Regions from separate parts of the Planococcus massiliensis genome, predicted to be linked through region 2. Evidence: riboswitches for the same ligand, from Rfam matches in the RefSeq annotation. Region 2 holds a riboswitch; each other region holds the start of a gene.
What was found. Region 2 has a riboswitch for S-adenosylmethionine ahead of metK (methionine adenosyltransferase). Riboswitches for the same ligand answer to the same signal wherever they lie in the genome.

Region 1 (7,895 bases), 470 kb from region 2:
TAACGGCAATAAAGCCATTCTGCAAATGCAGCACGGTGGACGCCAAGGGCAGCCGGAACTGATTGAAGCAAATGAAACGGTAGCACCAAGTTCAGTTGGGGGAACGCCTGAGAAAGCAGCACCCCGTGAATTGACAGCTGAAGAAATCACGAACATTATCCGTGACTTCGGCGAAACGACGCACCGTGCAATCGAAGCCGGTTTTGACGGCGTGGAAATCCACGGAGCGAATACGTATTTGCTTCAGCAATTTGTCTCGGAAGCGACCAATCGCCGCGAAGACGAATGGGGCGGAAGCTTTGAGAACCGTTTGAAATTCCCGCTCGCTGTTCTAGCAGAAGTGAAGCGCGTAGTGGCAGAATTCGGAAATGAAGAATTCATTATCGGCTACCGGTTGTCTCCGGAGGAATACAGCGATTTGGGTGTTGGCTATACGATCGAAGAAACAAAAGTCCTGACTGAGAAGTTAATCGTAGGCGGCATCCACTATTTGCACGTATCGTTGATGGATTATAAAAAACGTCCGCATAACGAAGCGATTGAAGGGACAATTGTGGAGATTCTGTCTAAGCAAATTGCAGGCCGCGTGGCGTTCGTCGTTGTCGGAAACATAAGAAAACCGGAAGACGCCGTTGCAGCACTTAAAGAAGGCGCGGATATTGTCGTGATGGGCCGCCAAGCATTGGTTGATCCGGAATGGACGGAAAAAGTGAAACAAGGAAAAGAAGACGAGATTTTCCACAGTGTTCCAAAAGAGCGCAAAGGCAAGCTCGATATCCCGGGACCGCTTTGGCAGTTGATGTCGATGTACAAAATGGTCGAAATCGAAGAAGAAGTGAACGTTTAATTTTTGATAACTTTCAAAACAAGAGGCAAGCGCCATTTTCTCAGCGCTTGCCTCTTTTATTTATTTTCCGAAAATCTCTTCAGATATTTCGACGATATAGCGAAGCTTGTCCCATTGCTGCTGTTCAGTGAGGATATTGCCGTGGTGGGTTGAGGCAAATCCACATTGCGGACTGATGCATAGCTGCTCAAGCGGGACATATTTGGCCGCTTCTGCTACACGTGCTTTAATGATTTCTTTGTCTTCGAGTTCGCCGTTTTTCGAAGTAAAGACACCAAGCACCACTTTTGGCCCGCCAGCGGGAATGTGTTCAAGCGGTTGGAAACTGCCGGAGCGGTCGTCATCGTATTCCAGAAAGAAGCCGTCCACTTGTTCTTTGGCGAATAGGGTCGGGGCGATCAGCGCGTAGCTTCCTTCAAATGCCCAGTCGGACTGGTAGTTGCCTCGGCACAGATGGGTCGTTACGGTAAGGTCTTCCGGTTTGCCTTCAAGGACGCCGTTTGCGACGCGAAGTGCAAGATCGATCAAGTATTCGCGGCTATACTGGCCGTCGTTGAACGGGATATCCGGAGACGATAAGCCGGCAATATAGACATCGTCAATTTGAATATAACGGGCGCCTAAATCATAGAACGTTTTAAAAGCATCGCGGTAAGCTTGGATCACGTCTGTCGCGTAGTCTTCAAGATCCGGATAGAGATTTTTGTCACGGATGCCTTCATTGAAGAATTGGTTCGGACTTGGAATTGTCAGTTTCGGGATTGCACGGCCGCCGACAATTTCTTTGAACTCGGTAAAGTCTTTGATAAAAGGGTGATTGTCGTTAAAGGAAATTTTGCCGATATTCCGCACATCATATGCTTCCGTTTCAACATTTTTGAATCGGTAGCCCGTTTCCGGCGTATAGCCTTCAAAACCGTTGATATGGGCCATGAAATCAGTGTGCCAGAATGTTCGGCGGAATTCGCCATCAGTCACAGCCTTTAAACCGACTTCAATTTGTTTGTCGACGATGCGTTTGATTTCAGTCGTTTCCACTTCCCGCAGCTGTTCCGCTGTGATAATGCCTTCTTTAAATTCTTTTCGTGCTTGGTGGATGCTGTCCGGACGGAGGAGGCTGCCGACGTGATCTGCTTTGAACGGAGCATTAACTAAAGTTTTCGGTGTTTCGGTAATTGGGTTTGTCATGTGGAATTCCTGCTTTCTGTTTTTAGTTTGGGTCAAGCTTGTTTTACAGGGCTCTCATGCAAATGAAAAAGAGCCCTCTTCAATAAAGAAGAAAGCTCCCGCCAGGAAATCTGTTCTTCTCATCTTCTAGGCTCTCGCCTATTGGAATTAGCACCTTGCCCGTGGGCGGTTGCTGAGACATCGTAGGGCCAAATCCCTCCGTCTCTCTTGATAAGAAATCGATTATTCAGTTTGTTGTGATTTGATGTTTATAACTATAGGCCAGTTCGGAAGGAAATGCAAGGATATTTGGAAAATTTATTTTTCTAAATGGATGAAGCGAACATCAGCAGAGCGTGAGGCGTCTAAAAATGCTGCCTGTAACCACCCGGTTATACTACAATAAGTGGAGAGAAAGAAGAAAAAGAGGGAATCGAAGATGGAGAAACAAACGGCATTCTTTAAAACAAAATGGAAGTATCTATTGGCTGTCGCCATTGCGTTTGCAGTCGGCGGAGGCATCGGGTTCTTACAATCCCCAGCCCATAGTTCTACAATCGAAAATCAAAAAAAGCAGGAAAAGCTCGAAGTGGCGACTAAAGATTTGGCAGCAGAAGTGGAAATGTTGGAAGCGGCGAACAGCGAGTCTAATGAAAAAATCAATAGATTGAAAGCGCAAATGAAAAAAATGGAGACACCTTCGCAGCAGCAGGCAGTCGCTCGCGCAAAGAATTTCTTGAAATACTCGCCTTTTTCAGAGAGTGGGTTGATTGACCAATTAGTGGTTGAAGGCCATGGCGAGGAAGATGCCGCATATGCAGTAGATTCCATAGAGGATAAAAAATAGACGCTGAGCTCCCGGTTTTTAGGGAGTTTAGCGTCTTTTATGAGGAGAGGATTAATGGATATCCCGTTTTTTAAAGTTTCCGCCTCTGACTTCAGCGACGTCATAAACCGCTACGAATGCATTTTTGTCGATTTCGTAGATGATTTCTTTCATTTTGCTGTCTTCTAAACGGTTGATAATGCAAGTAATTTCTTTATACTGATCGTTTGTATAAGCACCTTTTACCAAGCTGTAAGTGGCATTTCGGCCAAGGCGGTCGTAAATCGTCTGCACAAGAAGATCGGGTTCTTGTGAAATGATTTTATACGTTTTCGAGCCGCTGAAGCCTTCTTCAACCAAGTGGATGACTTTGGAAGCGATAAAATAGGCGATTCCGGAAAGGAAAGCCCCTTGCAGTCCGAAAACGAACGAAACGACGATAAAGACAAATAAATTTAAGAATAAAATCATGTCACTCGTACCGAACGGCAGTTTGCGAGCAAGCAATACAGCGAGCATATCGATTCCGTCTAAAGCGCCGCCATTCCGCAAAGCAAGGCCCATTCCGAAACCGATGATGATTCCTCCGATAACTGTGACGAGCAGCGTATCGCCTTCGATGATGGTTGGAATGTGGTGCATGACGGTTGTCGCATAAGCTAAGGAAGCAATGCCGGTAATGGAGTAGATGGCAAAGCTTTTCCCGATCTGTTTATAGCCGAGATAGACGAACGGAATGTTGAGGACAGCGATCAGCAAGCCAAGCGGCAAACCGAATAATTGCGAGCCGACGATGCTGAGGCCTGTGACGCCGCCGTCTGAGACATTGTTTGGAATTAATACAGCTTCAAGTCCATAGGCTGTGATAAAGGCACCGATGATGATCGGCAATGCTTTTTTGATGATTCTTCCGATGCTCATTTTACGTTTTTGGGGTATTGCACTCATATACTATTCCTTCTTTCCAGCAATTTCTTGAATATCTTTTACTCTAACTATTAAATATAAACTTTTTTATCTTATTTTAACAGAGAAAATGGGGAAATAGCAGGACATGAAAAATCGCAATCTTTCTTTTTATAAACAGAAAATTCTGTTTTATTTAAGGCGTTAGGCATGTATAATTGACCTGGGAAGTAGTTAGACTTTCTCCATACCTGAACACCTTGCTTCCTAAATTGAGGGAAATCCAGGGGAAGGGCGGAATGTTGATGATTGAGAATCTGTTTTATTCACAAGAAAATCACGGGCCATTTGAGATTTATGAGCTGGGGGATTTTGAGTTGGAAGAAGGTGGCCTGATTCCTAATTGCCAATTGGCGTATGCGACGCATGGGCAATTGAATGAAGCGAAAACGAATGCCATTCTGATACCGACTTGGTTTTCAGGAACGAGCAAAGATTACGAATCTTATATCGGGGAAGGCAGAGCGCTTGATCCGACGGAATATTTTATCGTGGTGGCCAACCAAATCGGAAATGGCTTGTCGAGCTCACCGCATAATAGCCCGGACGCGATCAGCATGAGCGGTTTCCCGAAAGTGCGGATTGGGGACGATGTGCGGGCGCAGCATCAATTGATCACGGAAAGATTCGGAATTGAAGAGTTGGCTTTAGTGGTCGGCGGTTCGATGGGGGCGCAGCAAACGTACGAATGGGCCGTCCGTTTCCCGGATATGGTAAAACGGGCGGCGCCGATTGCCGGCACTGCTAAAAATACGGTCCATGATTTTCTTTTCACGCAGACATTGATGGATGCCATCACTTCGGATCCGGGCTGGAACGGCGGCAATTACACGTCCCATACAGAAGTGGCGGACGGCTTGAAGCGCCATGCGGATATCTGGGCCGTTATGGGCTTTTGTCCGGAGTTTTTCAATCAGGAAAAATGGGATTTGTTTGGCGTAGCCTCAGTGGATGAATTGGTTGGCGGATTTTTGGAGCCGTTTTTCCAAGCGATGGACCCGAATGCATTGCTTGCCATGGCATGGAAATGGCAGAGAGGCGACGTTAGCCGGTTAGCGGACGGGAACCTTGAAGCGGCGCTTGGGCGCATAAAAGCTGTCACGTATGCCATGCCGATCGATACCGATATGTTTTTCCCGCCAAGCGATTGCGAGCGGGAACAGAGAATGATTCCGAACAGCGAGCTCCGGGTGATTACGAGCATTGCCGGTCATTTTGGATTGTTTGGCGGCGAAGGGGAAGCGTACCACGGGCAAATCGACCGCCACTTGAAAGAGCTGCTTGCGGTGCCGGTTAAACAAGGTGTCCATGATTGATCAGACTATAAACGCATTTCGACCAACTCATCGAGGGGAACGATAAAAGAAAAATATACGGAAAAAAGCGGCCTTCAACATGAAGGCCGCTTTTTCATTTCGTTAACGGTGTTGGTGTACGTGTTTATGGCTTAATGCTTTTAAGCCGATTTTCGCAAGCTTTTCATGGCCGGCTTTGGTCGGGTGAATGTCTCCTTTGATCAAATACTTCGCTTGGTTATCGCCAAATGCCTGGTAGGAATCGGCCAATTTCACATTCTTATGCGAGTTAGCGACGTCTTATTACATGGCGTTAAGTTCCGGCAAGTACAGATCAGCGACATTATGAAATGGGCTGTTTAAGTGGAACAGATTGTATAAGTTGTACAGCATAACTTTCGTTTTCGTCAACGAGCGAATTTCTTTGACGATGTTTACTCAAAGTGTAATCCCCTGTATGTAGAATGTCTGTAGTTAGAAAATAATTTTTTATTAAAGTAGCAAATTAATAATATTTTTTATTGTGCAACTTACCGGATGAAACATTTCAATAAAAGGGTATAGGGAAGAAAACTGGAAAGGGTGATGGGGAATGAAAGCAAGATTGAACTGGAACGGTGGAATGGCTTTTGATGGCTTGACGGAATCGGGCCACCGGGTGCTGCTCGATGCGGGGGAAGAAAGTGGGGGCGCGAATAGCGGGCCTCGGCCGCCTGAAGTATTATTGCATGCGGCGGCGGTTTGTACCGGAATGGACATTGTCTTAGTGCTCAATAAAATGCGCTTAAAAGTGGATGAATTTTATATGGATATCGAAGGCACTCGTGCTGAAGAACATCCAAAGCGTTTCACTGAAATTGCCATCACGTATTATTTAAAAGGCGATCTTCCGGAAGACAAAGTCATTCGGGCAATCAAACTTTCAAGCGAAACGTATTGCACCGTCATTCATTCACTTAATGCCGCGACCAGCTATCATTATGCGATCAATGATGAACCTGTAAAAACATTGGATTAAGGAAGGCAATTCAAAAAACACCTCCGATAAAAATCGGAGGTGTTTTTGTATACCGTTTATTACGGGTTTGTTGACCAAAGGCCAGCTGATTTCAAGAGAACGCGCGGGTGGAGTTTCAATTGCGCCACCATCATTTCAGCCAAATCTTCCGGCTGCAAGACTTTCTCCGGATTGCCGTCTGTCAGGTTGCTTTCAATCGCAAGATCCGTAGCCACGGTGCTTGGCGTCAAAGCCGTTACGCGGATGTTGTGCTTTCTGACTTCCAGCATCAACGATTCCGTTAATCCCATCACGCCGAATTTTGATGCGCTGTATGCGCTTGTGACGGGAGCACCTTTTTGTCCGGCTGTTGATGCAACGTTGATGATATCGCCTGATTGGCGTTCGATCATTTGCGGCAATACTGCGCGGGTTGCGTAATAGACACCCATCAAGTTCGTATCGATCGTGTTTTTGAATTCTTCAGCCGACAGCTCAAGGAATTTACCGAATTTGCCGATTCCGGCATTGTTGATCAAAATGTCGATCGGGCCCAGTTCCGCTGTGATGTGTTCGACGGCTGCATTGACCGCTTCCTGATCGGCCACGTCTGCCACAGCATATACGGTTTTCACCCCGTATTGCTCAAGTTCCGCGGCTGTTTTTTCCAAGTTGGCTGCCGTACGTCCGACTAGCCCTACATTAATGCCTTCTGCGGCAAAAGCCATAGCTGCTGCGCGTCCGATTCCTCGGCCGGCTCCCGTAATCAAAGCTGTTTTTCCTGTTAAGTTTTGCATCTATCTCGCTCCTCTATTTATAAAGAAATAAGTTCCATTCATTAGTGTAGCAAAGCGCGGCAAAAAAACTAACTGAAGTGCTCAGGAAATAAGAAATACTGCAGGAAAAGTTCCTGCTGCGATCAGATCGGGTTTATTCGGCTTCTGCAGCGACTTCGATATGCTGGAAAGTTGCGACATCGAACAAGCCGCGGTCGGTCAATTTCAAGTGAGGGATGACCGGCAATGACAAGAACGATAAGGTAAGAAATGCATTGAAGTGAGTGGGCGCACCGATTTGCCGCAAACTTTCATCCAGGATTTTGAGCTGGCGGTAAACGGCAGGGAACGGTTCTTTCGACATGAGCCCGGCAATCGGCAGCGACAGGCTGGCCAAAATTCTGCTGTTTTGAACGACAACGAGTCCGCCTTGCAAATGGTGGAGCGCATCCGCAGCACATAGGATGTCTGCATCATTCGTCCCGACGGCAATGATATTGTGCGAATCATGCGCAACGGTTGTCGCAATCGCTCCGTTTTGGATGCCGAGCCCTTTGACGATGCCAAGCCCGATACTGCCGGTAGCCCGGTGGCGTTCAATCACTGCCATCTTCAATAAATCCGCTTTGGCATCTGAATTGAAGAAACCGTTTGATTCAGATGCGGTTTCAATTAAATGCTCCGTGATGAGATTATTCGGATTAATGCCAATGATGTGGGCTTGCTTGTTTTCGCCTAAAGGAATCTGCAAGTCTTGAATCGACAACTCCGCCATTTGAACGGTGTCTTGGACGGAAGAAGCGTCGCTCATGTCTTCCATTGGACCGGTGTACTGGCCATCTTTTGCGGCCAGCACGCCGCCTTTGTAAACTTCCGCAATCGTGAAATCCTCCAAGCTGTCGAGCAGGAGGAAATCAGCTTCATAGCCTGGGGCAATGGCGCCTTTTCGAGTTAATCCAAAGCATTGCGCCGCGTTGAAACTTCCCATTGAAATAGCGGTGATCGGCTGGATTCCTTGCTG
Region 2 (7,895 bases):
CTTTCTGAATGAGCCCGCTGCTCAGTGGCGCTGCCCGTGTTTGTTTCGTCAGTTGACTGGCATGCGGCTAATGCTAAAACTAATAGCAATAACCCGAATCCTTTTATTGTTTTCTTCATTTTCTATTCCTCCTGAAATTAAATGTCATATCTTTATGTACAGTCTTTCAAAACCCAATTGCCTTTCTTTTTATTCGTAATCATTACGTTTTGTGAAACCGCAAAAATTTTTCCCCTTCTTAAACATCAAAACCTTAGCACAATAAAAAATTCTGATTCGCTCCTTTTAAACATTTTACAAACTGTAATCATTACGTTTTATAGATTATATTTTTTGCTTCCTAATTGCAAGCCTTTTTTTATTTTCCAGGGCAATAAAAAAACATCCGCAAATGTTGAAAACATTTTGCGGACGTTTATTCGTCTTAAGAAGCGATTCGATTTTTCCAAAAGTAAATCGTCTAATTGCTTTATTTGCTTTGCCGTTTCTGCATTTCTTCTGCCACTAATCGGTAAGAAGTTAATTTGTCCGCGAAATCATAGGTAATGGTCACGAGCATCAATTCTTCCGCACCATAGCCTTCTGCCAACGCCTCCAAAGCATCGGCCACCTTTTCCGGCGTCCCGACAATCATCCGTCGGCGGTTTTCTTCCACCAGCAGGCGTTCGAATTTCGAATAAGGATAATTGAATGCGCGCTCTGGCGGCGGCGTACCGTTTGACGGCATTCCCTGTGCCCCCATAGCTAAAGACAAATCCATGGAAGATGCCACCCACTCCGCTTTCTCTTCCGTTTCTTGGCACACAACGAAAATCGCCACGCCTTGATATGGCTTTGATCCATCCTTCGATTCAAAACGTTCGCGGTAGGTTTCGGCAAAACTTTGGCCGCCTTCTCCGTTGATGAATTGGGCGAACATATAAGATAAGCCTTTTTCAGCAGCGAGTTGCGCAGAACTTTGGCTAGAGCCAAGCACCCACACAGGCGGCGCTGACTTTGTCACCGGCGTTGCTTTCATGCCATAGTAGGGATGGTCTTCCGGAATCCGGTCTTCCAAATACATGCGCAGTTCATCTATTTGAGTGGGAAAACGGTCTACATCCCGTTTCCGGCCATCATTCAGCGCGTAGCTCGCCCGCGGCATCCCGCCCGGCGCCCGGCCAACTCCGACGTCAATCCGTCCCGGGTATAAAGTTTCAAGCAGCTTAAAGTTTTCGGCCACTTTAAACGAAGCATAATGCGGCAGCATGACGCCTCCTGAGCCGAGCCGAATGGTATTGGTCACCGCCCCTAAATGGGAGATTAAAATTTCGGGTGAAGATCCTGCAAGCGTCGTTGCATCGTGGTGTTCAGAAACCCAAAATCTCGTATAGCCCCATTTCTCCGCCATTTGTGCAAGCTCTGCCGTTTCCTTCAGCGCCTGCTCGGGTGTAAGGCCTTCTGAAATCGGTGATTGGTCTAATATGCTGTAGGCTAATGCCATGTCATCCCTTCTCTCACAAAACTTATTGCACCACGTATCCTAACGAACGCAAAACATTTTTGATGAATAAATGCGAAGAAATGAAAATGTCTTCGCGTTCAGGCTCCTGGAATAAATCATGGTAGCCGTTTGTCCATTCTTTATAGCTGAATTCCTTCAGGTTCTGCTGTTTGAGCCAACGTTTCGCCATTTCTTTATCGGTGATGATGTCCCGTTCTCCTGTATGGATAAACACCGGAATATCCGGAAATGCCCCTTTGCTTTGGGCCAGCTGCTTCAAATACGATTGAAGTTCATGATACCAGCCAACTGAAATCTCAGTCCTGTAGAAAGGATCCTCTTTTTCCTGCTCGATCACTTCCTGGTTCTTGGTCAATTCTTCAATGGAAATATGGTGATTGATCTTTACCCGCGATGTTACTTTATGAAAGCCGGTCAAGGCATTCGAGAATTTAGAAGGGGTCTTGATCAATTGCAGCCAAGGCGATGTGAAAATAGCGCCGGCGATGTTTATTCTATTTTTGGAAAGCACACCCATCGCGAGAGTCGCACCTAATCCTTGGGCCACGATAAATACCGGCAATTCATTTTCCATCGCCACTTTCACAGCTGTTTTGATGGATTTCTCATATTCGTCAAACGATTCCCGGTGAGCGCTCTCATTTCCAGCATTTTCGCCATGCCCGGGCAAATCGCCCATGATGACGTGGAAGTTCGCGCCGCGCCATTGATCGATTTGCCAGGCATAGCGCAGATGATGTTCATATGCACTGTGTACAAGGACCACTACCGCTTTCGCCGGTCCGATCGATTCCCATTTCCACATGTATTGCCCCCCTTTCCTTAGCGCAGCCTGCAACGTGCATTTGACCTTTGCGCTTATTTTGATAGGATTAATATTATCTTATCTTTTTTACTGGAGGTTTTCCATGATTTACCCATTCAAAGACAAGCATCCATCTATTCATCCTTCGGCTTTTATCGCTGACCATACAACGATTACAGGCGATGTTGTAATCGGTGAAGATTCATCGGTTTGGTTCAATACCGTCATCCGCGGCGATGTCGCACCTACCATTATCGGCAAGAAAACCAATATCCAGGACCTGTGCATGCTTCACCAAAGCCCGGGGAACCCGCTGATTTTGGAAGACGAAGTGACCATCGGCCATCAAGTGACTTTGCATAGCTGTAAAATCCGCAAAGGGGCACTGATCGGAATGGGTTCCATCATCCTAGACGGAGCAGAAGTGGGAGAAGGTGCATTTATCGGCGCTGGCAGCCTTGTTCCGCAAGGCAAAGTCATCCCTCCTGGCATGCTGGCATTTGGGCGGCCGGCAAAAGTGGTGCGCGAGCTGCGCGAAGAAGACATCGAAGACATGCAGCGCATCGTCCGCGAATACGCTGAAAAAGGCGCTTACTATAAATCGCTTCAATAGAAAAAAAGACGGCTGAGCAAAATTCGCTCAGCCGTCTTTTCTCTTTATTATTGGGCGGATTGCTCTTTCAAAGCAGCTGCTTTGTCCGTGCGCTCCCACGGAAGGTCGATATCCGTGCGGCCGAAGTGGCCATAAGCTGCCGTTTGTTTGTAGATTGGACGGCGAAGATCCAACATTTTGATGATGCCTGCTGGGCGAAGATCAAAGTTTCCGCGCACAAGCTCAATCAATTTGTTTTCTTCTACTGTGCCTGTTCCAAATGTATCAACGGCAATTGATACGGGATGTGCGACGCCGATTGCGTAAGCAAGCTGCACTTCACAGCGTTCAGCAAGGCCGGCTGCGACAATGTTTTTCGCTACATAGCGAGCGGCATAAGCTGCCGAACGGTCCACTTTCGTTGCGTCTTTCCCGGAGAAAGCTCCGCCGCCGTGGCGTGCATAGCCACCGTAAGTGTCTACGATGATTTTGCGTCCTGTAAGGCCGGCATCTCCTTGTGGTCCGCCGATAACAAAACGGCCAGTCGGGTTAATGAAGTATTTTGTTTCTTCATCGATCAAGTGTGCAGGAACCACTTCGTTGATGACATATTCTTTAAGATTGCGCTGGATTTGCTCAAGCGTCACTTCTGGGTGATGCTGCGTCGAAATGACAATCGTATCTACACGCAATGGTTTATTGTTTTCATCGTATTCGATCGTTACTTGCGTTTTCCCATCCGGGCGCAAGTAAGGAAGAATTTCTTCTTTCCGCACTTCTGCAAGGCGGCGCGCCAATTTATGCGCCAAAGCAATCGGAAGCGGCATGAATTCTTCGGTTTCGTTTGTTGCATAGCCGAACATTAAGCCTTGGTCCCCTGCTCCGATATCGTCCATTTCTTTATCTGTCATTTGGCCTTCACGCGATTCAAGCGCTACATTGACTCCGGCAGCAATGTCCGGTGATTGTTCGTCAATCGCTGTCAAAACGGCACTTGTTTCAGAATCGAATCCGTATTTTGCACGGGTATAGCCAATTTCGCGAACGGTTTCACGAACGACTTTCGGAATGTCAACATACGTAGAAGTCGTGATTTCTCCTGCGACTAAAACGAGTCCAGTCGTTACGGTTGTTTCGCATGCAACGCGTGCATTTGGGTCTTCTGATAAAATGGCATCCAAAATGGCGTCTGAAATCTGATCGCAAATTTTATCCGGATGCCCTTCTGTTACTGATTCTGACGTGAATAATCGACGGTTTGTCAAAATGTGTTCCTCCTTAGATCCTGCGAGATTGCTCTCGAAATTGATACGGTACTCGTTTCCCATGTCAAGTCCGTTCCCAAAAGGGATTGAACTTTAAGCCGTTGTGGCTCTTGCACACGAGGATTAAGGGCAAAATTTCATAAAAAAATCCCTTCCATCATTTGCATGAGGAAAGGAGAAATCATCAGCAGCACCTTTCACTCTTATCATCCAAGGCCTAAAAGCCTTGCTACAGGTTTGGCACCATCGCTGCAAATCGCAGCAGGTTGCCGGGTTTCATTGGGCCTGACCCCTCCACCAGCTCGGAATAAGAGTATCCGTTCAATTTTTCATCATACGGAATGTGCAAAGCGATGTCAACGTTTTAATGACCATCCGTTTGAATAAAAGATATTATAGGTTTATTGGCCTTCAAAAAGCACATTATTTTCGTTTTTTTCGATTCCACCCGTTATTAGTATAGACTATTTAATACAATGTGTTATACTAATCTTCGAATATACATCCTCCCCATTCGCAATGGGAATAACCGAAAAGGAAGGTACATATAAATGAATCCAGTGAATATTAAAAACAACCTAAAGGATCTTTTAAATGGCCAAAACGTGCACGTCCAATTATCAGTTCCACAATTAGTGGAAGCTGCAACATCCCGTGGGGAAGCGGTATTGACTCGAGAAGGCGCTGTAGCAGCTGAAACCGGCAAATATACAGGCCGCTCGCCAAAAGATAAGTACATCGTTGATGAAGCGATTTCGAGAGACAAAATAGACTGGGGCAATGTCAATCGCCCGATTTCTTCTGAGATTTTCGAGAATTTGTATGCGAAAGTCATCGACCATTTGAAGCAAAAAGATGCGTTATATGTATTTAAAGGCTTTGCCGGCGCAGACCACGAATCACGCTTGGCGATCCAAACCATCAATGAATACGCGTGGCACAATCTGTTTGCGCATCAACTATTCATTCGCCCGACAAAAGAAGAGCTGGCTGCGCACGAAGCGGAATTTACGGTTGTCTATGCACCGACATTCCATGCGGATCCTGCGGTTGATGGAACAGATTCTGAAACGTTCATCATCGTTTCGATGGAAAAGAAAATCATTTTGATCGGCGGAACAGAATACGCAGGCGAAATGAAAAAATCCATCTTCTCGATTATGAACCATATCTTGCCGGAAAAAGGCATTCTTCCTATGCACTGCTCAGCGAACGTTGGCAAAGACGGCGATGTTACGTTATTCTTCGGATTGTCTGGTACAGGAAAAACGACTTTATCCGCAGACGGCGACCGCAAATTGATCGGCGACGACGAGCACGGCTGGTCGGATAACGGCGTTTTCAATATCGAAGGCGGCTGCTATGCGAAGACCATCAATTTATCGCGTGAAAACGAACCGCAGATTTATGACGCGATTCGTTTCGGATCGGTTCTTGAAAATGTTGTAGTGGATCCGGAAACGCGCATCCCTGATTATGACAATGGTTCCCTAACTGAGAATACACGAGCAGCTTATCCGATTCAAGCAATCGATAATATTGTAGACCCGTCTGTAGGCGGACACCCTAAAACGATCGTGTTCTTGACGGCGGATGCATTTGGCGTCTTGCCTCCGATCAGCAAACTATCAAAAGAACAGGCGATGTACCATTTCCTAAGCGGCTATACATCGAAGCTTGCCGGTACAGAACGCGGAATCACGGCACCTGAAGCAACATTCTCAACATGCTTCGGTTCACCATTCCTTCCGCTTCACGCAACGGTGTATGCTGAAATGCTGGGTGAGAAAATCGACGATCACAATGTCGATGTTTTCCTAGTGAATACAGGCTGGACTGGCGGCGAATACGGCGTCGGAAACCGCATGAAGCTTTCTTACACACGGACGATGGTGCGTGCAGCCATGAAAGGCGAATTGCACAACATTGAAACCGAAAAAGAAGCAATTTTCGGCTTGGAAATTCCAAAAGAAATTCCAGGAGTTCCGACTGAAGTGTTAAATCCGCGCCATGCATGGGCAGACAAAGAAGCATACGATCAAAAAGCAAAAGAACTTTCATCTAAGTTCCAAGAAAACTTCAAAAAGTTCGGCACAGTTGATCCAGCGATCAGCCAACTTGGCGGACCGGCTCCACTGTCATAAGCAAAAAAACGGAAAGAAGCTCTCCAGTTAATATGGAGAGCTTCTTTTTTATTTCCTGGTTCCAATCGGTCAACTTTTTTCCTGCTCTTTCATCCATATAGTCAATGCCTTTGCCACTTTGCGGTTCGCTGCCGGCGGGAAGAAATGCGTGTATTCCGGGAAATACCAGGTTTCATGCGGTTGATCATTCATCTTCAACGCTTCTTCCAATAAATAGGCCTGCGCAGGAAAAACATTTTCATCTTGCAGCCCGTGAATGATTAAGAATGGCATATGTGCTTCTTCAATCCGAAGCAATGGATTCCGTTCTTCAAACGCAGTCAAGGCTGTGTTTGGGGTACCGCCGTACAAGCGTTTCATCATGCGGCGCATATCCGGGCGCTCTTTATATGTGAGCACGGTATCCGTCACGCCTGCCCAAGTCACCACAGAAGCAATATCATCCCGCAAGACAGCTGTCCAAAGCGCCATGATGCCGCCGCGTGAAAATGCCAATAGATGGACCGGCCCTGGACATTTCTGCTTGAGCACCTCCACGGCATGGACCGCATCCCAGCGGTCTGCCCCTGCAAATTCGTCGCGCCCTTCTCCGCCGCGGTTCCCACGGTAATAAGGCGCAAACACGGTAAATCCGTATGACGCAAATTGCGCAATACGAGCCGGGCGCACCATACCGATCGATTGGATGCCGCCCCTTAAATACAGGATGCCGCTCGTGCTTTCCCTATTCACCGGTTCAGCGAGCAGCCCTTTTACTTTAAGGCCTTCCGACCAATAAACGATTTCCGTCAACTTGACTTGCGGATTAGGCGAAGGATAACGTTTCGCCGATTCAATCTTCCCATTTTCCAAGCGCTTTCACCTTCTCCATAATTTTCAGCATTCCAGGATCTTTCATAAGGAAACTGAAATTTCCTGTGTCCTCTAATGTCTCTTTCAATACGGCGCCTTTTGTCTCCAACAAATTTACCGAATCGATTCGCTCCACTTTGGCAGCAAAAACCGTTTTGCAGAAAGCTGGCTCGTCATAAACGGCGTATGCGGCAAACCATTCCAGCTTTTCCACTACGCCTCCTGTTTCTTCATATACTTCCCTGGCGGCGGCTGCCTCTAAACTTTCGCCCGCTTCCACTTTACCGCCCGGAAATTCGATTCCACGCTGTGGATGGTCGGTCATTAGCCATTTTCCCTCGTGCTTAGCAATCACCAGCACATGCTTGCTTGGAATTTCAAAGCTTCCGGGTACAAAAGAAAGTTCACAGGGCAGTCCGTTTAAATCTGTATATTTCATCATTTCACCTCTTTGCCATCAAAAAAGCGTACACTCGTTAAAGTGTACGCCCGAGTCCTTCTATTTTACTTCTTTTCGCCTAAGAATGCAGAAAGCATCCAAGAATGCTTCTCTAAGTTCTGGTGGATCGCGTTCAACATATCTTCTGTCATGTCGTCCCCATCCGCTGCTGCAAGCTCCATGCCTTTTTTCAATGATTTCATGATTTTATCGTAATCGCTGACAATGATATCGACCATTTCTTCTGCCGTTTCTTTGCTTGTCGCTTCCTCAACGACTGAAAGCTCCAGCTGT
Region 3 (7,895 bases), 1.6 Mb from region 2:
TGCGGGAATTCTCAATATTTTCATACCATCCGGAGGCGGGCAATGGGCGGTTCAGGCTCCGATTGTCATTCCGGCAGCGCTTGAAATGGGTGTGGATCCTGCAAAAGTGGTCATGGCAGTAGCGTGGGGCGATAGTTGGACAAATATGATCCAACCGTTCTGGGCCATCCCGCTCCTCGCGATTGCTGGACTTAAAATCCGCGATATCATGGGCTACACGATGATTGCCTTGATCTATGGCGGCCTGGTCATCGGGGCATGTATGCTGATATTTTAATTTGTAAAGGCGGCGTTATCCTATGAAAGCAATTCTAGTAAATGAGCCGGGTCCACCTGAAGTGTTAAAGCTTAAAGAAATAGACAAGCCGGCTATTGCTCCAAATCAAGTATTGATCCGTGTTCAGGCCATCAGTGTGAATTTCGCTGATATCAAGGCGCGGCAAGGCCAATATCATGGCATCGAAGCCGGTTCTGCGTTTATTCCGGGGCTGGACTGTTCAGGTGAAATCATTGAAATAGGGGAAGAGGTAAGCCGTTTTCAAGTGGGGCAGCGCGTCATGGCATTTCCAAAAGCGGGAAGCTATGCAGAATATGCAGCAGCGGATGAAGCGTTAACATTCCATGTGCCGGATGAATTGGAGATGGAAACAGCTGCAGCTTCACTGACTATAGGAGTCACCGCTTATAATGTTATAAAAAAAATGGCGCGCTTAGTTCCGGGAGAGACGGTCGTTATTCATTCGGCAGCTGGCGGCATCGGTTCGGTTGCCATTCAACTGGCTAAAGTTTATGGTGCTGCCCAAATTATCGGAACCGTTGGAAGTGATGAAAAAATTGCGGCTGCCAAAAGTTTCGGCGCTGATCATGTCATCAACTATTCGACTGAAGATTTTGCTGAGCGAGTAAACGACTTAACAGATGGGAAAGGGGCCGATGTGATTTTAGATACGATAGCAGGAAGCCATTTTGAAAAGAGCATGGATTGCTTAGCACCATTTGGAAGGATTATCAGTTTCGGGCACGCCAATGACGGCTCTGCAGCAGGACGTATCAAAACCACGGATCTCCATTCGAGCTGCCGCTCAGTGATTGGCTACAGCACAGGAAATTATCGGAAGCAGCGCCCTGAATTTTTGCAGGAAGGCGCTTCGGCCATCATGGAATTATTGCTTCAAGGCAAATTAAACATTGCCATATCGAAGCGCCATCCATTAGCCGAAGCTGCCCAAGCACATGCTCATATTGAAAGCAGGAAAAGCATCGGAAAAGTGATGCTGCTGCCCTGAATGCATTCTTATTTGACTGCCTTGCCTTGGATCTGGCAAGGCAGTTTTTGTTTTAACACCTGCATTTCCGCAGCAAAATCAGCCGGGAAATTAGGCGTTTCGTCCAGCACTGTTTATCGATGGGCTGAAGAATACAAGATCGAACTCAAAAAATATTTAAAAAGAAAAGAATGATGAATTTTCAAGACCGTTCTTCCGCGATCGATGGCTGAAGGCGGTCTTTTTAAATTATGGTTGAAGTTGAGTAAGGAAAGGTATATTTATATAGTTAAATTTAATATTTTTTGAATAAATATACGGAATTGAAAATAAGGATAGAAAATCCTTTGATTCGCGATTAAAGCAGATGAATCAAGGGTATTACGAGGTAAGCAGTAATCTGGAAAAAGTGTTTTCAATAAATATTACATAAATATACGGAATTTTTATTACAACCTAATGATATTTTACTGTAAAATTTATTGGTTTTCGGGTAAACTGAACTCTACTCTAAAAAAAGGAAGATGATAGATGAAGAAAAAAAGCTTAACTGTAAAAGTTTTAACTGGATTGGTCTTAGGGGCAATTGTCGGTTTACTCATCAATTTGTTTGCGCCTGGCTCATTTGAGACTTTAAATACATACGTATTTGTCCCTGTTGGACAAATCTTCTTAAGTTTGATCAATATGCTCGTTGTTCCGTTAGTTTTCTTTTCCATTGTCCTTGGGACGGCGGGTCTTGGGGATCCGGCAAAATTGGGGCGCATCGGTTTGAAAACGATTACTTACTTTCTAGTGACAACGACAATCGCTATCGTGATTGGCCTTTCGCTGGCATCAGTAATTCAACCAGGGCTTGCTGGCGATTTTGATTTACAAGGGGCCTCTTTTGAATCTGAAGAAGCGCCATCAGTAGTCGATACTTTATTGAATATTATCCCATCCAATCCGTTAGCTGCGTTGACGGAAGGCAACATGCTGCAAATCATTGTTTTTGCCGTTTTTATTGGTTTGGCTTTAACGGCGTTAAAAGAAAAAACGTCTGGTTTGCTTAAATTGATGGAGCAAGGCAATGAAGTGATGATGTATTTGGTCGGAATCGTGATGAAGTTCGCTCCGTACGGTACATTTGCATTGATTGCAACAGCTGTCGGTTCGCAAGGATTTTCAGCGATGAAAGCGATGGGAGCTTACATGCTGGTCATATTGGCAGCATTAGCACTTCATGCAGCCGTTACTTATGGCGGGACAATCGCCCTTTTAGCTAAGAAAAATCCGATTTGGTTTTTCAAAAAGTTTGCTCCTGCTATGACTGTCGCATTCAGTACGTCAAGCAGTACGGCTACCCTGCCGGTTTCGATGGAGGTAGCTCAAAAAGATTTGGGTGTTCCGAAGTCAGTCAGTTCGTTTGTGCAGCCGCTTGGCGCAACCATCAATATGGATGGGACAGCGATCATGCAAGGCGTAGCAACGATGTTCATCGCGCAAGCTTACGGCATCGATTTGACGGCTATGGAACTGGCGACAGTTGTCTTGACTGCGGTACTCGCAAGTATCGGTACAGCAGGGGTTCCTGGAGTCGGCCTTATCATGCTTGCGATGGTATTGAGCAGTGTAGGCCTTCCGGTAGCAGGAATCGGTTTGGTAATCGGGATTGACCGTCTATTGGATATGACCCGAACTGCGGTCAATATTTCAGGCGATGCGGCATGTGCCGTTTATGTAGCAGAAACTGAAGGCAAGAGAGAGATCAGGAAACAAGAAGCAGAAGCGTAAAAAATGACAGCCTCCTTTCGTTTTGCGGCGAAAGGAGGCTGTTTTAAGTTATCTGAACTTTTGATGATATACTGTCTTTAAAAGCAGAAGCAGGAGGCGAAGAGATGAACGATATCTGGAAAATCCGATACAAATTGCACAATATCCGGGTAGAGAAAAATTTAAGGAGCCAAAAGCTTTATGTAGATGGCGTTCTGCAGGATGAGCAAATCGGTTTTGCCCTGAGTTCAAGATTGTTCGGCAAGCTGAAAAATGAAGACGGAGAAACAGAAGATATTAAAGTTTCCATCGGCATCAAGTGCCTGGAAGCACAATGTTTGATTTTTATAGGAGAAAAATTGATTTATTCCACCAAAGTGCAATGGGAAGGCTGAAGAGAGATGCAGATATGCATCTCTTTTTTTCTTTGGATGAATCAGAATTGCTTACATCTATCTACGCCTCAAGTCCTGCAAGGAAAAAGTCCAGCGCCCGATGCTGTTATTTTCTGCTGAGGCTAAACTGAGAATAACTTATTAAACGTTGCTGGGACAGGCAGCTTAAGAGGAGATGAAGCAATGGATGTCTATATTATTTTCACGGATACCAAAACTCCTTTATCGAAAATGATCAAAGCGTATACACGCCATCCTTACAGTCACGTATCGTTAGCGTTCAGTTCTGATTTGACAGAGGTGTACAGCTTTGGCAGAAAAAATGCAGACAATGCTTTTAACGGCGGCTTTGTAAAAGAGGACATGCACAACCATCTATTTCAGCGTGCACATTGTGCAATTTTCAAATGCCCGGTTGATGCTAAGGGGCTCAAAGCGATGAAGAACTTCGTGTTTGCCATGGAACAGGAGCGCGACCGCTACAAATACAATGTGGCAGGATTGTTTGGAGTGGTGGTGAAACGCGGGTTCGGAGGCGAGAATTCGTTTTTCTGCTCCCAATTTGTAGCAGAAGTGCTGCGTCAAGGCAGAATCGAAATTTCGCAAAAGCCTTCCCGATTAATGATGCCGCGAGATATTTTCTGTGCGGATTTTCTGCAGCTTGCTTATAGTGGCCCCTTATCGTCTTATCCGCCATTGGTTTCTGAACAGCCATGCAAAATGGAAAATACTATGTTGATGGAGGCTCTATAACATGAAAAAAGTACTGATATTTCCGCTATTGAACAGTATGCCTTCCGGCCATCATCAAGTGGCGGAAGCAATGAGTGAATTCATCCGAGACCATACTGGGGAAGTCCAATGCAAAAAGGTGGATTTATTGAGCGAATGGAATGCAAAAGTGGAATCGGTAACTGTTAAGGCCTACTTAAATTGGATACGGAGAGCACCCAATTCGTATGCATGGATTTATCGGCAATTTGCCTATAAATCGTCAAAAGAAAAGAGCCATAAAACGTATGAATGGCTTTTCATGAAAAAAGTCAGCGAGATTTTAGAAAGGGAAAAACCCGATTTAATCATTTGCACACATGGGTTTCCGTCGATTTTCATCAATAAGTTGAAGAAACAAGGAAAATGCAAAGTCCCTTGCCTGAATGTGTACACGGATTTTTTTGTGAATGATGTATGGGGAAGAGAATGCATCGAATATCATTTTGCTCCAAACGAAGCGATAAAAGGAGCGTTATGCCAGCGCTATGGAATTCCGGAAAACCGTATTTTTGTGACAGGCATACCGGTAAGTGAAAAGTTCAGCCGTCAGGAAGAGCGGCATTCCACTAAACGGCTAACCGTTTTAGTTTCCGGAGGAAGCACGGGACTGAGCGAAGTCTTGAACCAGCTGGATGAAGAGGTTAACGAGGAAAAATGGAATTTTCAAGTTCTATGCGGAACCAACAAAAAACTTCAGCAGAAAATTACCGCTTTAAACCATCCGGCGATCCATGCGATCCCCTACATTTCTTCAAAGGAAATGATGAATGAGCTGTACAGCAAAGCGGATGCTCTTGTGACAAAACCGGGAGGCGTCACCGTCAGCGAAGCGCTGCGGAAAGAGTTGCCGATTTTTATTCCGGCGGCTCTTCCGGGCCAGGAGGAAATCAATCTGGCTTACTTGCTGGAGGAAAAACTGGTGTTTGCAGTGCCTGAAGGACGCAGGCTGATGGATTTTCTAGACGAAACTTTGGCGGATGAGGAAGCCATTGGGCGTTTCCAGAAGCGCATTAAAGCTTATAAAAATTCTTTGAGCCTGAAGAACTCGGATGAAATTTACATGGAGCTCGAAAAGATTTTAGTGGGCAATTAAAGGACTGGAGAGTGGGCGGTATGATTGAAGGAATACTGGCTTTTCTCGAAAGTTTGGGGATGAAAGGATTATTCAGCGTCATGTTTTTGGAAGGATCTTCTTTGCCGTTTCCTGGAGTGGCGCTGGTGATAGCTTATGGCGGATTATTGAATCACGACTTGCCGGCCACCGCTTGGTTGTCGGCAGGACTGGCAGCTTCGTACAACCTGGCGTGTTTGATTCCCTATTTCCTGGGCAATAAATTCCAAAACATCTTTCAGAGAAAATTCCATAAAGGGTTAAAAAAAGCATCCGATTTGTTTCGCCGCTACGGCATATGGAGCATTGCGATTTCGCGGCCATTCGGCATCGGCAACTACATTTCCTATTTGGCTGGCATAAGTAAAATTCCGCTTGGAAAATATGCGGTGCTGACTTTTATCGGCATTTACCCGTGGTGTTTTGCTATGCTCCGCATTGGGCATTATTTTAACGGGAATTATGAGGCGTTTACATCTTTTATGTCAGCCAGTCCAATTCCCATTTACGGCTATCTGGCTGCTGCCTTGGGAGCAGCGGGCATTTGGCTGTATCTGAAAGCGAAGAGTCAGAATAATAAATTTAAAGCTTGACACCCCTAATCCCTAGTATTATGATAGGCATTAATCGAATAAACTTATCCAGAGAAGCCGAGGGACTGGCCCGTTGACGCTTCAGCAACCTCTGACATTGTCAGAAAGGTGCTAACTCCAGCAAGAAGATTTTTTCTTGAGAGATAAGGACAGGACCTATTAGATTTAATGGCCTTCTTTTCTTGATATCGAGAAAAGGAGGCCATTTTTCATTTTTGAATAAAATTTTAATCAGAGAGGAAGAATCAGATGAGTGAAGTTGTAATTTTATCAGGCAGCCCTTCAAAGGACTCCAGATCTGAAACAGTATTAAAGCATTTAGGAGGGTTATTGGAGAGGAAAGGAATTTCGGTCACCCATATTTCAGTGAGAGACGTTCTGAAAGACGATTTGTTCGAAGGGCGTTTCGATAGTCCGGCTATCGATGAAATCAGCGCGTTAATCCACCAGTCACGGGGCGTTATTGTAGGATCACCCGTCTATAAAGCAGCCTATTCAGGTGTGCTAAAAGCATTGATTGATCTCTTGCCGCAGGATGTTCTGCAAGCGACTCCGGTCTTGCCGTTGATGACGGGAGGCAGTTCCGCTCACCTTTTAGCGCTTGAATATACATTAAAACCGCTGCTTGCGAACTTGAAGGGACAAAATTTGAAAGGAATCTACTTAGTCGACAGCCAAATTGATAAAACGAATCCGCATGAGCCGATCATTGAAGCCCAAGTGGAGCAGCGTTTGAAAAAACAGCTGGATTATTTCTTGGAGATTATTGAAAGACAGCCTGTCACGAGCGCTTAAAACGAAAAGGATTTTTGAGGAGGAGAAGCTATTGGCGAAAAAACGGATTTACTTGAACGCTTTTGACATGAATTGTGCCGGCCATCAATCCCCAGGATTATGGACACATCCAGAAGATCGCTCTCATACGTATAAGACGAGCGAATATTGGATTGAATTGGCAAAGCTTTTGGAACGCGGCGGTTTTGACGCCATTTTTCTGGCAGATGTACTCGGAACCTACGATGTTTATAAAGGCTCACGCGATGCGGCAGTGCGGCAAGGTGCACAGTCTCCGGTAAACGATCCTGCGTTAGTCGTGCCATTGATGTCTGCCGTGACAAAACATTTAGGCTTCGGCGTTACCGCTTCGACGACTCACGAACATCCTTACACATTTGCGCGCCGGATGTCGACATTGGACCATTTGACGAATGGCCGCGTCGGCTGGAACATCGTCACTTCCTATTTAAAAAGCGCTGCGCTCAATATCGGGCTGGAGGATCAAGTGAAACACGATGAACGCTACGATATCGCGGCAGAATATTTGGAAGTCTGCTACAAGCTGTGGGAAGGCAGCTGGGAAGAAGACGCCGTTGTTTTGGACAAAGTGAATGGCATCTACGCCGATCCGGAAAAAGTCCATGACATCAATCATGAAGGGAAATATTATAAAGTGCCCGGCGCCCATTTAACGGAACCTTCCCCGCAGCGGACGCCAGTCCTGTATCAGGCGGGGGCATCCAAAAAAGGAGTGGAGTTTGCCGGACAGAATGCAGAATGCGTCTTTATCGGGGCGCCGACCATCCAAGCCGCAAAGCGGTCAGTGGATAAATTGCATGAGCAGATCGAACGTGCAGGCCGGTCCCGTGAAGAAGTGAAGATCTTAACGATGCTGACGCCGATTGTCGGAAAAACGGAAGAAGCAGCATGGGCAAAATACGAAGAGTACAAAAAACATATCAGCCATGAAGGGGCGCTTGCTTTATTCGGCGGATGGACGGGAATTGACTTGTCGAGCTATGCCCCTGACCAGCCCTTGGAATACATTGAGAATGACTCTATCCAATCAGCGTTGGAAAACTTCACAAGAATTGATGCGGAAAAGAAATGGACAGTAGACGACATCAAGGAATTTGTGGGAATCGGCGGCATGAGTGCATATACGGTGGGTTCACCTGAACAGGTCGCTGATACTTTGGAGCAATGGGTGGAAGAAGCCGGAGTG
Region 4 (7,895 bases), 1.5 Mb from region 2:
ATCTGATTGGGTATCGATCTTGGCATAGCGAATAAGCCGTTCGATTAAAGTTTCAAACATCGTATTCCTCCTAAAATATGTTCTGTTATGATTTTAGCACGAAAATAATAAATTTTGGAAATACGAGAAAAGAAGAGGCTAAACAAACAAAAAGCCGGAACTTCCGATTAAGGAAGTTCCGGCTTTTCGGGTTATAGCTGTTTATCCTGCAAGGCTTTTGCATGGGCTTCCTTTACTTCAGCCAGCAAAGCCGGTTCGGTCAATAAACGGTAGCCTGTATTCGCTAACGCTTTGGCGCCTTTAATCAACGCTTCATTGCCTGCATCTGATTTAGCTGCTTCCCGGAACTCTGCAGTATGGCCAACCAAGTCATCCGGTCCAATTTTGATATAAGGATGCGCAGTCGGCACGGCATAGCTGATATTGCCGGCATCGGTTGATCCAAGGCCTTTCGCGCGGGAAGTAGCCACCTCTTCGCCGACTGCTTCCAGTTCGCTTTGGACTACCTGATCTAAAGCGGGAGTCAACACAAGGTCCTGCACTTCATTTTGGAAGCGCACAATTTTAACGGTTGTGCCTGTAGCCAGTGCAGCGCCTTCTGCAATCGCCCGGATTTTTGCGGCCGTGTCAGAAGTCTTTTTCCATGAATCGCCGCGAATGTAAAAGCGGGCCGCTGCATATTCTGGAATAATATTTGGAGCATCGCCGCCATGGGTGATGATGCCATGGACGCGTGCATCTGAAGGCAATTGCTGGCGAAGGGCATTGATGCTGTTGAAAAGCTGGAGCACAGCGTCAAGGGCATTAATGCCTTCTTCTGGAGCGCCCGCTGCATGGGCCGGTTTTCCGTAAAAATGGAATTCTAGCGGATCCACTGCGAGGGAAGGGCCAGTGACGGCTGTTTTTCCGGATGGGTGGATCATGAGCGCAGCATCAATGCCTTCAAGGAAACCATGCTTTACAAAACTTCCTTTCGCACTTCCGTTCGGGCCGCCTTCTTCTGCTGGTGTGCCAAGCACGACAACACGGCCGCCGGTTGCCGAGAGGGTTTCAGCTAACGCAATCGCAGCAGCGACGCTCGTTGTGCCAATAATATTGTGTCCGCAAGCATGGCCGATTCCAGGGAGAGCGTCGTATTCTGCCAAGTAAGCGATGGTTGGGCCGGGAAGCGTACTGTCTTTGCTCGCAAAGAATGCTGTTTCATGCCCGGCGACGCCAGTTTCTACAGTGAATCCTGCTTCTTCGAGAAGCTTCACCAAAGTGGCGCTGGCGAAGAACTCTTCGTTTCCGATTTCGGGTTTCGCATGGATCGCTTGGCTGGTTTCGATATAGACCCCACGGTTTGATTCGATGGATTGGGAAATGGTTTGAGCTGCTTCTTTGATTGCTGTCATTGAAATTCCTCCTTAGGTTTTGGTGTATGGATGGCTCTTTCCGCTTTTCTTACTGTCTAGCTGCAACGGCCAGCCTCTCGAGGTCTTAAGCCGTCTCGCCTGTGCGGCAAAAAGCGCCGCTTCGGCAATTCGTCTTAAGCTTGTCGAGGCTAAACGGCCATTTCCGCTTTTCTTACTGTCCAGCTGCAAGAGCCAGCTTCTCGGCCATAAGCTGGCCCACTGCGGCGGCAACAGCCTCCTCGTGGACCATCTTATGGCTGCCGAAGCTAACCGGCTCTTTCCGCTTTTCTTACTGTCCAGACTCCAACGGCCAGCCCCTCGGGTCATAAGCCAAACCAGCTGTGCGGCAAAGAACGCCGCTTCGCTGATTCGTCTTATGCCTTTCGGGGCTAACGGGCCATTTCCGCTTTTCTTACTGATAATCAACCAATTCTTCTACTGGGATAAATGTCGGGATGGAAGCGCCTTTTGTATGTTCTACGATGAAATCAGCTGTATCGTCTTGCTGGTAAAGTTCTACAATTTTCAAGAAGTCTTCGTCTTCGGCATTTTCAGCACTTGCTGCAATCAGGTTGATGTAAGGAGTTGCTGTATCGCTTTCTGCAGCAATTGGATCTTCAGTTGGATTCAAGCCAGCATCAACTGCGACGCCGTTATTGATGATTGATCCGGCAACATCCGGCATTGCACGCGGCGTATGCCCTGAAACCATCGGCATAATTTCAATGTTTTTCGGGTTCTCAATAATGTCATCAGCTGTGCCTGTAAGTCCTGCATCGTCCGATAATTTAATCAAGCCTGCTTCTTGAAGAAGAAGCAAAGCGCGTCCCATGTTCGTTGCTTCGTTCGGTACGGCGATTTGTGATCCGTTTGGCAGTTCATCGATTGATTCGTATTTGTCAGAGTAGAGTCCCATCGGTGCAATCACGGTTGACCCGATCGGTACGATGTCGATATCATGTTCAGCTACAAACTCGTCGAAATAAGAGATGGTCTGGAAGGCGTTCAAGTCCAGTTCGCCTTCAGCAAGCGCCAAGTTCGGTGCCACGTAGTCAGAGAATGTGATGATTTCAAGGTCAATGCCTTCTTTTTCCGCTTTTTCTGCAACAAAATCCCAAATGGATGTATCGGATCCGCTAATTCCGAGCGTTATTTTTCTGTTTCCTTCTTCGCCTGAAGCATCATCGCCGCAAGCCGCAAGGACCAATGCCAATAATGCGAATAAAACCGTCAATGTAATTTTTTTCATGATGTATTCCTCCAATAAATTATTTGTATATAAGTAGAGCTAAAGAATCCGCTAACTGATATTCCGCAAAATAGCTGCGCTTTCCAGCGGGCTCCCGCCCAATTCTCCTCGTCCGCTTCGCTTCCTGCGGTGTATCGGTCGAATCGCTAAGCCGCAGGAGTCTCCGCTGTTTTGCTCCATATCAAGAAATCTCTTAGCGCCGGCGCGCCTCCGGGGTAGCGTTAGCATTAAGACTGGCGTTCTCCAGCCAGGCTTATTGTGATAGCTTCCCCAAAGCGCCGAGCGACTTTTATAAGGGATTCTTTTCTTCAACTTAATATAGTTAACTTCTTCGTACTTTCTTAGATAGCAAGTTGCCGGCAGACTGAACGCCTTGAACAAGAATAACGAGTATAGCAACGGTAATCAGCATGACGACTGTGTCGAAGCGCTGGTAGCCGTAAGTAATGGCCAAGTCTCCAAGGCCGCCGCCCCCGATAGCCCCCGCCATTGCAGATGCACCAATCAATCCGACAATCGCAATCGTTAAAGCGAGGACCAATGAACTTAAAGCTTCCGGGATGAGGAAACGGAAAATAATTTGGCCCGGCGTTGCACCCATCGCCTGTGCTGCTTCGATGACCCCTTTGTCGACTTCGAGAAGTGAGTTTTCAATCAGGCGGGCAATGTACGGCCCTGCATAAAACACTAGCGGCACGATGGCAGCGGCAGTGCCGATGGATGTACCGACAATCAACCGGGTGAGCGGAATAATCGCGACCATCAAAATGATGAAAGGCACTGACCGGAAAATGTTGATGATGACGTTCAGCACTTTTGAAACCGGTTCGTTTGCCAGCAAATGCCCTTTTCTAGTTACGACAAGCAAGATGCCAAGCGGGAAACCGATAATGATTGAGAATAAGAACGAAGCGCCGGTCATATAAACCGTTTCCCATAAGGCTTCTATTATCTGTTCGTTGTTAACTAGCATAATTTTTTACCTCCTCGACTTTGACCGAATCGCTGCGGATCGCAGTCAGCGCACGTTGGATCTCGCTTAAACTTCCCGAAAACTCAACAATCAAGTTGCCATATGGTTCGCCTTGCAGTTCCGTGATATTTCCGAATAGGACATTGAGATCAAGATTGAATTCGCGCGATACTTGAGACATGAGCGGCTGTCCGACTGACGAGCCTGTAAATTGGACGCGGTAGATGGAATGGTTCTGCGCTGGATCTTGGATTTTCGTCAACAGCGATTCCGGCAGCTCATCGTTCATGACCGAGCGGACAAATCGCTGAGTGGTCGGCTGCTGCGGATTGGTGAAAACTTCGTATACAGAACCTTGCTCGATGACTTTTCCAGCTTCGAGGACCGCGACTTTATCGCAAATTTCCCGGATAACTCCCATTTCATGAGTGATTAATAATATCGTGATATTGTATTCGCGGTTGATGCGCCGCAGCAAGTCCAAAATCGCCTGGGTCGTCTGGGGATCAAGGGCGGATGTAGCTTCATCGCAAAGGAGGACGGAAGGGTTGGTCGCTAATGCCCGAGCAATCCCGATTCGCTGCTTCTGTCCGCCGGATAGCTGATCCGGATATTTTTCCGCCTGATCCGCCAAGCCGACAAATTCAAGCAGGCTTTTCACTTGTTCTTTAATTTGGTTTTTCGGCGTTTTTGCCAAAATCAGCGGCATCGCGACATTATGGAATACCGTTTTTGAATTCAATAGATTGAAATGCTGGAAAATCATCCCGATGTCTTTTCGGGTATCGCGGATTTCTTTGCTGGTAAGGGTGGAAATGTCTTTGCCGTGGATGAGCACCCGTCCGTTTGTGGGGCGTTCCAGTAAATTGACTGTGCGGATAAGCGAACTCTTGCCCGCGCCGCTAAAGCCGATCACGCCGTATATTTCGCCGGTTTCAACAGTTAAATCGATGCCGTTCAATGCGTGGATTTCCTGTTTCCCGGAATGGTAGGTTTTTGTAACCCCCTCAAATTGAATCATTCAAATAGCCTCCTCATGCTGTTGCTGTGTAAATCGAAATCATACAAATCTGCAAAGAATAAAACAAAAAGAGCCCTCTTTTTTCCTGTCCATAAGAAAAAAGAGGGCTCCGTACTGAAACCATCTCAATTCTCATCTTCCAAATGCACATATATGCATTTGCAGGAATTAGCACAGTTTTCGCTAAAAGCGAATCCGCTGCCGAAACGTCATAGGGCCTGTCCCTCGGTTTCTCTGGATAAGAAAGTGATGTATCTATTCGATTTGTAATTCTCACTTTAGTGCGTCAACGCAGAAAAGTCAAGAAACTTTTTAAAAATAATTTAAAATTTAAAAAGCCGGCCATTAAACCGGCCCGGCTTTCTTGCGGAAGACAGAAGAAACTTTGCTTTCTGTTCCGTTTTTGATTCGTTTAATGTTTTCGATGTGTTTCCAGAAAGCCATGGCAAAAAGTCCGAAGGCTGTGAGAAGCGGCCAAATGCCGTCTGCTGGAAAATAGGCGATGGCGAACAGCATGCCATACAGGACGAGAACGCCAACGACCAAATAATCTGTTGCTAAAGCGCAAGCGACCAGCAGCAATCCGCCGGCAAGCCCCAGTTTCCAATCCAGTGCAAGCATGACGCCAATAATGGACGCAGTGCCTTTTCCGCCGTCAAAGTTCATATAGAACGGGAAGTTGTGGCCGATGACGACAGCCGCGCTCATAACAAACAGCAATGTCCAGGCCAATTCGCCAGATAAATTGAACTGATTTAATAGAATCTTTAACCCCAAGACAGCGGCGATTCCTTTGGAAATGTCGATCAAAGCGACAAGTGCGCCGAATTTCCAACCGAGAACAATTGCCGCGTTGGAAGCGCCGGAGTTTTTTACGCCTTCTTTTTTGACATTGATCCCTGAAATCAGCTGTGCGATGGAGGATCCGTGGAGTGAACCAATTAAATAACCAATTATAAGAGTGCAGGTAAACCAAAGAATCATCTCATCATCTCCTCTATAAAGTATTAAACGTTTAAAGAGAAGTGGAGGTTTCAAAATTTTTTGAATTATCCGCTTGACAAATGTAGACGATGTTTTTATACTGCTAAACAAGATGAAAAACTAAATCTGAATACTCTTATCAAGAGAGGCGGAGGGAATAGGCCCTATGATGCCCGGCAACCACCAAGCAATTGCTTGGAAAGGTGCTAAATCCTACAGATCGGCAACGGTCTGGCAGATGAGAGGAGGTATTTCCGTATATGACGGCCCTCTTCTTAACGAAGAGGGCTTTTTTCTATTCCCTCCTCGTCTTCGGTTTTCATCAATAAAAACTAGGAGGAATAAAAATGACAAATTTCAAACCCGAAACGCTTTTATTGCACGGCGGACAGGAACCCGATCCAACGACAGGCGCGAGAGGCGTAGCCATCCACAAAACCACTTCTTATGTATTCAAAAGTTCAGAGCATGCCCAAAATCTCTTCGGTTTAAAAGAAACCGGAAATATCTATTCGCGCATTATGAATCCGACGGTAGACGTTTTTGAACAGCGCGTCGCTTTGCTGGAAGGGGGGACAGCAGCTGTTGCCTTGTCTTCCGGGATGGCGGCCATTGCATTTTCTATTTTAAACGTCGCTGAGGCGGGCGATGAAATTTTGGCTGACAGCAATCTATACGGCGGTACGGTAAGCTTATTCTCCAACACACTTCCGCGCTACGGCATCAAAGTGAAATTTGCGGATGGAACAGATCCGGAAAACTTCCGTGCAGCCATCACGGATAAAACCAAAGCGATCTTCGGTGAAATTATCGGAAACCCAAGCTTGAATGTATTTGATGTGGAAAAAGTGGCGGAAATCGCCCACGAAAACCAAATTCCTTTATTGATCGACAATACGTTCGCTTCTCCGTACGGCAGCAATCCGATCGCTTTTGGTGCAGATGTCGTCATCCATTCCGCGACGAAATGGATTGGCGGCCATGGAACGACCATTGGCGGGGTTGTGGTAGACGGCGGAAAGTTCAACTGGAACAATCCGAAATTCCCGAATTACACGGAGCCGGATGAAAGCTACCATGGCATCCGCTACGGCATTGATGCAGAAGGCGCTTCATTTGCGACGAAGCTGCGTGTCCAATTGCTGCGCGATTTCGGTCCTTCACTAAGCCCGGAAAGCGCCCACGCTTTCTTGCAGGGACTTGAAACCCTGCATTTGCGAATTCCGCGCCATAATAGCAATGCACGGGTAGTTGCCGAATATCTTCAGCAGCATCCACAAGTCGAATGGGTTAATTACATCGGCTTTGAAAATCATCCATCCCATCAGCTGGCGAAAAAATATCTGAAAGACGGCTATGGTTCAATCGTGAGTTTCGGAGTCAAAGGCGGCCGTGAAGCCGGTCGCAAAGTGATTGATGGCGTCGGATTGTGGTCGCATGTAGCAAACGTCGGCGATGCGAAATCGCTGATAATCCATCCGGCATCTACTACCCACCAGCAATTGAACAAAGAAGAATTGGAGGGGGCAGGGGTCACAGAAGAATTGATCCGCTTGTCGGTCGGGCTTGAAGATCCGGAAGATTTAATCGCTGATCTGGAGCAGGCCATTAAATCGGCAGTGCTTGAAAACGTCTAGGAGGGGAAACGGATGACCAGTGTATCCATCGGCAATTTGGTTCTTGAATCTGGAGAAGTCTTGGAAAATGCAGAGCTTGCCTTTGAACGAACCGGCAACGAAGGCGGTCCTGTTGTTCTCGTTTGCCATGCGTTGACGGGAGATCAGCATGCAGTAGGGACCGCAGATCTTCCAGGCTGGTGGTCCGGATTGATCGGATCAGGAAATGCCGTGGACACCAATGTTTTCCAAGTCATCACGTTCAATGTGCTAGGGGGCTGCAACGGCTCTACCGGCCCCTTGTCCACCAATCCCAAAACAGGGAAGGCTTATCGTTCCGCTTTCCCGGCGATTACGATAAAAGACATGGTCCAAGCGGAATATCAAGCGTTGAAAGAACTCGGGATTTCACATTTGGCTGCAGTTATTGGAGGCTCGCTTGGCGGCATGAAAACCTTGGAATGGGGAAGATCCCATCCGGAATTTGTGGACATTATTTTTCCGCTTGCGGTAACCCCCTATTATAGTGCCTACGGCATCGCCTTCAATTACATCGGCATTCAAGCGATTGAAAACGATCCGCATTTTAAGAACGGCTATTATAGACAGTCATCTGATATAAAAGGCTTTGAAGTGGCGAGAATGGCCGGAATGGTGA

Region 1: another riboswitch for S-adenosylmethionine. It lies ahead of BN1080_RS13440 (5-methyltetrahydropteroyltriglutamate--homocysteine S-methyltransferase); the one in region 2 lies ahead of metK (methionine adenosyltransferase).
Region 3: another riboswitch for S-adenosylmethionine. It lies ahead of ssuE (NADPH-dependent FMN reductase); the one in region 2 lies ahead of metK (methionine adenosyltransferase).
Region 4: another riboswitch for S-adenosylmethionine. It lies ahead of BN1080_RS03430 (O-acetylhomoserine aminocarboxypropyltransferase/cysteine synthase family protein); the one in region 2 lies ahead of metK (methionine adenosyltransferase).

The regions. Positions count from the first base shown of each region.
Region 1 covers NZ_CCXS01000001.1:2,687,143-2,695,037, reverse strand. Annotated here, with positions in the region: gene BN1080_RS13445 (NADH-dependent flavin oxidoreductase) at 1-847, shown strand, start outside; gene BN1080_RS13440 (5-methyltetrahydropteroyltriglutamate--homocysteine S-methyltransferase) at 908-2,035, opposite strand; SAM riboswitch class I at 2,152-2,252, opposite strand; gene BN1080_RS13435 (Ltp family lipoprotein) at 2,454-2,861, shown strand; gene BN1080_RS13430 (YitT family protein) at 2,913-3,788, opposite strand; gene BN1080_RS13425 (alpha/beta fold hydrolase) at 4,046-5,122, shown strand; gene BN1080_RS17260 (SGNH/GDSL hydrolase family protein) at 5,225-5,371, opposite strand; gene BN1080_RS13420 (OsmC family protein) at 5,694-6,119, shown strand; gene BN1080_RS13415 (3-ketoacyl-ACP reductase) at 6,179-6,895, opposite strand; gene ade (adenine deaminase) at 7,029-7,895, opposite strand, start outside.
Region 2 covers NZ_CCXS01000001.1:2,213,556-2,221,450, forward strand. Annotated here, with positions in the region: gene BN1080_RS10930 (ZinT family metal-binding protein) at 1-119, opposite strand, end outside; gene BN1080_RS10935 (LLM class flavin-dependent oxidoreductase) at 470-1,483, opposite strand; gene BN1080_RS10940 (alpha/beta fold hydrolase) at 1,506-2,309, opposite strand; gene BN1080_RS10945 (gamma carbonic anhydrase) at 2,413-2,922, shown strand; gene metK (methionine adenosyltransferase) at 2,970-4,166, opposite strand; SAM riboswitch class I at 4,367-4,480, opposite strand; gene pckA (phosphoenolpyruvate carboxykinase (ATP)) at 4,718-6,310, shown strand; gene BN1080_RS10960 (alpha/beta hydrolase family protein) at 6,380-7,162, opposite strand; gene BN1080_RS10965 (NUDIX domain-containing protein) at 7,143-7,601, opposite strand; gene BN1080_RS10970 (Dps family protein) at 7,667-7,895, opposite strand, start outside.
Region 3 covers NZ_CCXS01000001.1:618,934-626,828, forward strand. Annotated here, with positions in the region: gene BN1080_RS03110 (short-chain fatty acid transporter) at 1-277, shown strand, start outside; gene BN1080_RS03115 (quinone oxidoreductase family protein) at 300-1,286, shown strand; gene BN1080_RS03120 (dicarboxylate/amino acid:cation symporter) at 1,797-3,041, shown strand; gene BN1080_RS03125 (hypothetical protein) at 3,146-3,415, shown strand; gene BN1080_RS03130 (hypothetical protein) at 3,599-4,168, shown strand; gene BN1080_RS03135 (MGDG synthase family glycosyltransferase) at 4,170-5,282, shown strand; gene BN1080_RS03140 (DedA family protein) at 5,303-5,893, shown strand; SAM riboswitch class I at 5,935-6,043, shown strand; gene ssuE (NADPH-dependent FMN reductase) at 6,143-6,688, shown strand; gene BN1080_RS03150 (LLM class flavin-dependent oxidoreductase) at 6,720-7,895, shown strand, end outside.
Region 4 covers NZ_CCXS01000001.1:670,190-678,084, forward strand. Annotated here, with positions in the region: gene pepT (peptidase T) at 1-60, opposite strand, end outside; gene BN1080_RS03400 (M20 family metallopeptidase) at 192-1,394, opposite strand; gene BN1080_RS03410 (MetQ/NlpA family ABC transporter substrate-binding protein) at 1,807-2,643, opposite strand; gene BN1080_RS03415 (methionine ABC transporter permease) at 2,966-3,616, opposite strand; gene BN1080_RS03420 (methionine ABC transporter ATP-binding protein) at 3,606-4,637, opposite strand; SAM riboswitch class I at 4,767-4,882, opposite strand; gene BN1080_RS03425 (glycerol-3-phosphate acyltransferase) at 4,983-5,621, opposite strand; SAM riboswitch class I at 5,755-5,866, shown strand; gene BN1080_RS03430 (O-acetylhomoserine aminocarboxypropyltransferase/cysteine synthase family protein) at 5,969-7,258, shown strand; gene metX (homoserine O-acetyltransferase MetX) at 7,271-7,895, shown strand, end outside.